One region of the Candidatus Brocadia sinica JPN1 genome, then DNA from elsewhere that is predicted to be linked to it. Evidence: riboswitches for the same ligand, from Rfam matches in the RefSeq annotation. Region 1 holds a riboswitch; each other region holds the start of a gene.
The links. A riboswitch is a leader RNA that binds a small molecule or an ion and turns the genes downstream of it on or off. The one in region 1 is predicted to bind cyclic di-GMP.

Region 1 (2,276 bases):
AGGTAAACGATAGTTAAATGCCCCATCTTCTGTCTCTGGCGCAAACCGCTCATTCACCCGTGACCACCACTTGTCAAAATCCACCTTCCTCCACTCCACCACGGCTACCTTTACTTGTTCTGTTTCTTTCTGTAATACTTCCACCACATAAAACCGCTCCGCATCCTCCTGTAAAGCGCTTACCTGCCCCAAAGGTATCTGCCCTTCCTTTTGTCCAAATATTTCTGATAACCTTCCTATCGCATCCTGCCACTCGTCTTCAGAGAATTCCAGGGCGTCTCCACTCATATAATCCTTTGCTGAATCCTCACTATTTCTCCCTTTCCGCCATTCCATCTCATGGTATGCGCCTTTCACGTCCTTCATGTCTTTTATACTGAGAAGCGATTCCACCTTCCTCATCGCTTGCTTCTTCAATCTCCCGTGAAACCGTTCATCAAAAGCATACCAGTCGTGTATGAGCCTCTCCACTAACGTCTGCCTGGCCAAGACCTCTGCTATCAACTGCGGGTCATTCCCCAGCGCTGACCAGAGTTCATGCAGCGTCTCAGCATCTTTCGTTGTCTCTGCCATACGTTCCATCTCCGCCTGGAGATCGTTTCCTATTATCGGATGGTGCCATACCTCTTCCAACGCCTTTGACATTCTTAGCGTCTCCGTAACCTTCTTTCTCAGTTCCTCTTCAGACATGACCTCACTCAACTGAGGTTTTGGGGATGTATTTGCCTCAGGCCATATCGTATGTTTCCAGTACACCTCTTCCAGCGCCCTCTGGCATGCTATCCTCGCCTCAAGGCTCAATCCCTCATGCCCTGCTGCTGACCCACCGACACACATCCCTATACTGAGAATCCACAGTAACCCTATCAACCAATACTTTCCACACACAATATTCTTTATATAATTTCGTGACATATACTCTCCTCCTTTCCTTTTTCTAAAACATGTGCTCCTAGATACGAATTGCCAGTTCCCATGTAATCACGGGTTTCACATCAGCAAATCTCCTTGTAGCCGCACGGCTTTAGCCTGCGTACATTGCGGTTACCAATAAACGTGCATAAGGTGTGGCATTCCATCAAATGCGCACCCTAAAGGGATGCGGTACAAAACAAAAAAGCCTTACTGGAAAAATGTTCATCAAAACATTTTCGGCAGTAAGGCTGTCTTATTATGCCTATTTCCCTACAACATTAAAAAAAGGACTTTTCCCTATCGTCCCACCATACTTCCCTGTATGCTAAAAAAGACCCTTTACTTTGCGTCCCACAATTGCTTATGGTTTGCCTTTATCGAGATTTAAAAATTGCATTGCTTCAGTATATATAAAATTGTAGGAGAAAGATAAACATTTAGATTGTGAAAGTCAAGGAAAAAAATTGAAGAAAAGAAATTCAGCAATTTCCATCACGCATTGGTTTTAAGAGTGACAAAGGACTGTTTCAATCCATAACTATTTTACATTTAACAAAGAATTAACGCCGTCTCAAGTTTAAGCCATACCCGCCTGTGCAATAAATTTAACGAGAAATTAACAATACCTTAACACGTTCTTAACATTCAAAGTTTATTATAGCTTCATATATGGTAAAAAAGATTGACTTTCTCATTACCGTATTAGCGGTAATTGTTGCATTCATGAAAGGGGATATCTCTAGAAAAGTTGTGTGTGTTTATTTGAAAGGTTACTTTGTAGAAAAGGAGGGTTAAAAATGAAGAGTAAATGGTGTAAATATGTTTTATTTTCGACAATGGTGCTTTGTAGCGCATATGTAGGTGGTATGCTGAACAGTGTCTTTGCTCAGGAGACTGTGCAGCCTGAGGAAGTATCTGGGAGCGAAATGGAAGATTTGAAATGGCAACTGAAACAAATGGAGGAACTCATGCAGAAGCAGCAGGAACAGATACAGGTGTTGAGAAGCCGGATAGAGACGCTCAGCGCCGAGCCTGCCCCTATCACCAAAGCAGAGATTCAACATGAAATTAAAGACTTTCTTGCCACAAATAACCGTATAGAATCTGCTCCCGTTGCGAAGGAAGAGGTTAAAAAAGCAGTAGAAGACTATCTTGCCACAGATGAGGCTCGAAAGAAAATGGGACTTGGTCTGCCTGCAATGGCAACCCTCTATACACCTGATGAAGAAAAGCTTTCCATAGGTTTCAAATCGGCTGATGATAATTATTCGCTGGGTATAGGCTTCAGAATGCAATTCCGGTATACGTTTAAGGACAATGACGGAGATTTCGGTAAACGTGACACCAATAATATGGATGTC
Region 2 (2,276 bases), on a different contig from region 1:
GTCAGCCGAACGACAAGCCTGCTTATTTGTGCTTACTTTGAGACAGAGCAGGCTATGCCATACTTTTATGGGGGAATATATCAAATGGGCTATATATTGTCAAATGTTTATTTGGTAGATAGTTAGATAATCAAAAACACTTACTCCCACCCAAGTTTACGAATCTCTTTAATCGACCTGGCAACCTCATCGCAAACTTTTGAGACCGCAGTCTCGTCTTTAAATCTCACATTGATGTTATACTGAACTTCATTTTTCACAAGGTCGCGTTCAAATTCGTAATGTTGCAATTCCATTGAATTCCTTCTTAATATTTCCACAATAGGTGTGAAATTGGGTTCGGAACCTGAGGCGCACACCTTGAGTGTTCTATAGGTATCACGTTTAATTCCGCGTTCAAAGAGAGGTCCTAACAATAGCGCAAAAAGCGTTATGAGTGTTGTAAGCATCGCAGGAGTATAACAGCTGCTTCCTATTGCCAAACCGATGCCCGCCACGACCCATAAAGATGCCGCAGTCGTCAACCCCCGCACCGTTGTTTTAAATCTCATAATTGTGCCCGCACCCAGGAAACCGATCCCGGTTACCACCTGGGCGGCAATCCTTGCAGGATCGACCCGTATGATGGAATCAGCGGCAAAAGTTTTATATCTTTGAAAGATATGCTCAGATACCACCATCATCAGGGTTACACCCACGCATACCAGAATATGGGTCCTCAATCCGGCCGGTCGTCCTCGCCGTTCCCTTTCCCACCCAATAATCCCGCCTAAAACGGCTGCTATGAGAAGTTTTCCGATAGAGTTATCAAAGGTTTCCATAAGACTCAGAAGATAAGACATATCTGCTCCTTCATTTAACAAAGAGATTTATTCAACACATAACTCATTTTAGATAAATGATTTAAGTATTTGACAAAAAGTATAACCCAGCCTATAATTAATGTCAAATGTTTATTATCTTCCCACCAAAAGTAAAAATAAAGTTTAGACTTTTTTCTCAAATACTGAAAGGCACGAAGAAGCCTGGGCCGCATCGAATCTGAAAGAAAGACTGTCTTCCGCGTGAATTATACCGGTTGTGTGTCATGACACATACATGTGACGATACACTTGTGTGGCATGTTGCATTTTTTGCGCATTATATCCATTGCCATTCATGTTTTGTTCTTCGTTCGTAAGTGATTAAAATACAAATCACAATGAAATAATTTTTAAAATTTTTTTTGCCTGTTGTAAAATGGTTTCTATTTTGCCAATGACTCTTTAGCAAGCATTTTGATAAGGGTAAACCCTGAGTGATCGGGGGGCGCAAAGTAGTGGATCTTTAAGCCTGTACGGACGGGGTTTTAAAAAACCGGTTTTTGCGGGAATAAAGACAGCCTTACTGCCGGAATGAATATCTCTGTAGTAAGGCTTTTTTATTTGCAGGAAAGGGGGAACCGTATGGGAAAAATAATTTTTGTCCATGGAATTGGGGATTCAAAGTCTGATTACTGGCATGAATGGCGTGAGAGAGTTGCTAATGCAATCGGGACAAACAAATTTGACCCTAACCGTGACTATCATGGTGTATGGTGGGAAGGCATTATGGATGATTATTCAGGGGGAGGAGAACCCGGAAAAAGATCATTGAAAGCGCCCTCGTTAACAGACAAGGCATCGAAACTCAAGGATGAAATAAATACGACAATTCACCGGGAACTCTTACGATGGTGCAAAGGGAAAGGAAAAACTCTCGATCGAAGTATGGAGCGAGGATTCATTGGCGATTACCTTGGCGATTTTGGATATTATTTACTTGATGCAGCTTTAGCAGATAAAGTCCAAAAACAGCTTCGGGACAAACTTATCGAATTGTCACAACAGGATACTGAACTCCACATTATCTGTCATAGCTGGGGAACAGTAGTAACGTACGATGTCTTAAGCAGGTGGGACAAATGTCCAAAGATTTCGTCACTGATTACCATTGGCAGCCCTCTGTGGATACCCGTTGTCAGAATTGAACGGCGAAAATATCCGGAGAAGACGATGCGGTGGACGAATGTCGATAATGAGGGAAACGGATTCTGGGAATGGTTTAATGGCGATCCTATTGGCGGTTACTTAAATATTTACGATGATCATGACCGCTTTAAAAACATGAATATCCATAGTAAGACTGGTCACCTTGCGGTGGGGTATCTAGGGGATGACGAAATGACCGGGATCCTGCTGACATCCTTGAGGGTAACAATCCCACCAGGGGTTGCAGAGAGGGCGTTAGAGCCGAGA
Region 3 (2,276 bases), on a different contig from region 1:
TTGAACGTTTGCGGCGCCACCGCCAAACCTTCTTTTCCGAATATTCATATCGATTGCCCTGGCATAATACACTTCATTAATTACCGCTATCCAAATGTAATCGCTATCCTTTTTAATCTTTTCAATGAATTCGGCAGATAGAGATCGATTCTCCAATATTTCCCTGCCTGCTTCATTAAACTGTGACCGGGCCAACTTCAAAGTTATATAGTTTATACCAGAAATTCCTCTAATTCCTTCGGCACTGTTCGTTGCAATTTTATAATCATACGGTTCAAGAATAAAATTGTTTTCTTTCCCGAGTTTTAATGAATCAGTTCGAAAGAAAATATCTGTAAGTAGCCTGGCAGGAATAGCATAAGACTCTGCTGAGGGAATTTTTAAAGAAACCTCCCCTATTTTATTCAATGAAAATCCAAGGGCGACATTTAAATATTCAATCGGGACTAATGCATTTACATCGGCTTGCGTAATGTTGGTAACGGTAAATTCGGGAAAAGCCACTTGCCTTAACCGGTTACAATCACCACCGGTAAAAACATCCTGATCACTTGTTGCAACCGGCATTATAGAGACATCCGCCAAGTGCGCTTCATCCTTAGAAATGGATTTTTTCATGGCATCCGTTGTGCTTGGAAACGAAAAACGGTTTGTATAAAAATCATTTGCCAGGGTTGACGTACCATTCATGGATTTTAATTCATAGAGAACATTGGTAACCCAGATCCCTGCCTTGCCTAATCCCCCTACCTGTTCAATTAACTCAGTTTCATACGGATGTGTTGGAAGCAGCCAAATGTCTCCTGCCTGCACATCTTCACGGGGAGGGAAGACGGGGAAAATACCTTCTTCAGACATGGTTCTTGTCCATTCTTTATATATCAGTCCACTCTTAAATTCCCGGGAACTACATCCAGAGAATCCCATAATCGCGGCCAAACAGAAAGGCAAAGAAATTTTCTTTATGGCTCTAAAAGCATTCCTAATGCCCTGCTTCAAAATCATTGGCTTCTTCATAAAACCCTCCGATTCTTAAAATATGAGTTTAGTTTCTTCTCTTGATGATACGTCAAGAAAACAAAAAAGCCTTACCGCCAGGATATTCTATAGAAATCTTCGGCAGTAAGGCTATCTTTTTTGGAAGTAAGGTTGTCTTTTTTACATCCATGTAAGCTAAAGACCCTCCCTTTGCGTCCCCTGTTCTCCCAGGGTTTTGCTCTTTTCGTATATTTTTGCTTTTCAGAAATCAGCAAAAACCATCCGCAAATTTCAGGGTAAATCTACCACAAACAAACGCATTGTCAAGAAAATACCAGGTTAAAGATACAAGGTTTACTGTGGATTTTTCTTGATTGTTTCTTTACGCTTTTCTGATATGATAATAACACTTCTCAGTAATTCTTGTAGTACCACCTTTTAAAAATTTCTTTTTTACAAATTTTACAACCCCTTTCTCTTCCTTTTTAGGGGGGATTTGGATGCGGCTTTGCAAAACTATGAATTGAGACAACTATGGTAAACAATGTCAAACATCTGATAATCATTGGCGGTGTCGCGGCCGGGATGAAGGCGGCGGCCAAGGCACGGCGTGAGTCGCCTGCGATGAAAATTACTGTCATAACAGACGAACAATACATCTCCTACGCGGGTTGTGGCATGCCCTATTTTATCGGGGATATCATCAGGGATTCAAAAAAACTCATCCTTCGGGAACCGATCTATTTTAAGAACATGCATAACATTACCGTCCTTACCAGGCATCTGGCAACGGCCATTGACACCATGTCCAAACAGGTAAGGGCCAGGGACATTGAAAAGGGCCAAGAACTTGTCTTCGATTATGACAAGCTCATCATTGCCACAGGGGCACAACCCATTGTTCCTCCCCTCCCAGGCATTTCTCTGAATAACATCTTTACGTTAAGAACGATTGATGACACATTAAAGATACGGGCTTTTGTGGATGGCGGGCAGGTAAAAAACGCTGTAATCGTGGGTGGCGGACTTATTGGTATGGAAATGGTGGAAAATCTGGTTCTGCGAGGTATTAAGGTGACCGTTGTTGAACTCCTGGATCAAATCTTGCCCCCGCTGGACAAGGATATGGCATCAATTGTTCAGAAGTACTTAATGGGAAAAGGCATCGAGATCATCACATCGGATGGTGTAAAGTCCTTCGAGGGAAATGACAATACGGTAATAAAAGTTATTACTGACAAACGGCAGTTGCCTGCAGACATGGTTATTCTCTCCATCGGCATAAAACCCAATATCAA

Region 2: another riboswitch for cyclic di-GMP. It lies ahead of BROSI_RS03200 (caspase family protein); the one in region 1 lies ahead of BROSI_RS18715 (Kelch repeat-containing protein).
Region 3: another riboswitch for cyclic di-GMP. It lies ahead of BROSI_RS02580 (hypothetical protein); the one in region 1 lies ahead of BROSI_RS18715 (Kelch repeat-containing protein).

Annotation. Positions count from the first base shown of each region.
Region 1 covers NZ_BAFN01000002.1:23,401-25,676, reverse strand. The annotation lists partial or broken gene BROSI_RS18715 (Kelch repeat-containing protein) at 1-915, opposite strand, end outside; cyclic di-GMP riboswitch class I at 1,151-1,298, opposite strand; gene BROSI_RS18710 (porin) at 1,713-2,276, shown strand, end outside.
Region 2 covers NZ_BAFN01000001.1:704,227-706,502, reverse strand. The annotation lists gene BROSI_RS03205 (MgtC/SapB family protein) at 141-842, opposite strand; cyclic di-GMP riboswitch class I at 1,276-1,394, shown strand; gene BROSI_RS03200 (caspase family protein) at 1,446-2,276, shown strand, end outside.
Region 3 covers NZ_BAFN01000001.1:566,933-569,208, forward strand. The annotation lists gene BROSI_RS02580 (hypothetical protein) at 1-1,017, opposite strand, end outside; cyclic di-GMP riboswitch class I at 1,116-1,228, opposite strand; gene BROSI_RS02585 (FAD-dependent oxidoreductase) at 1,513-2,276, shown strand, end outside.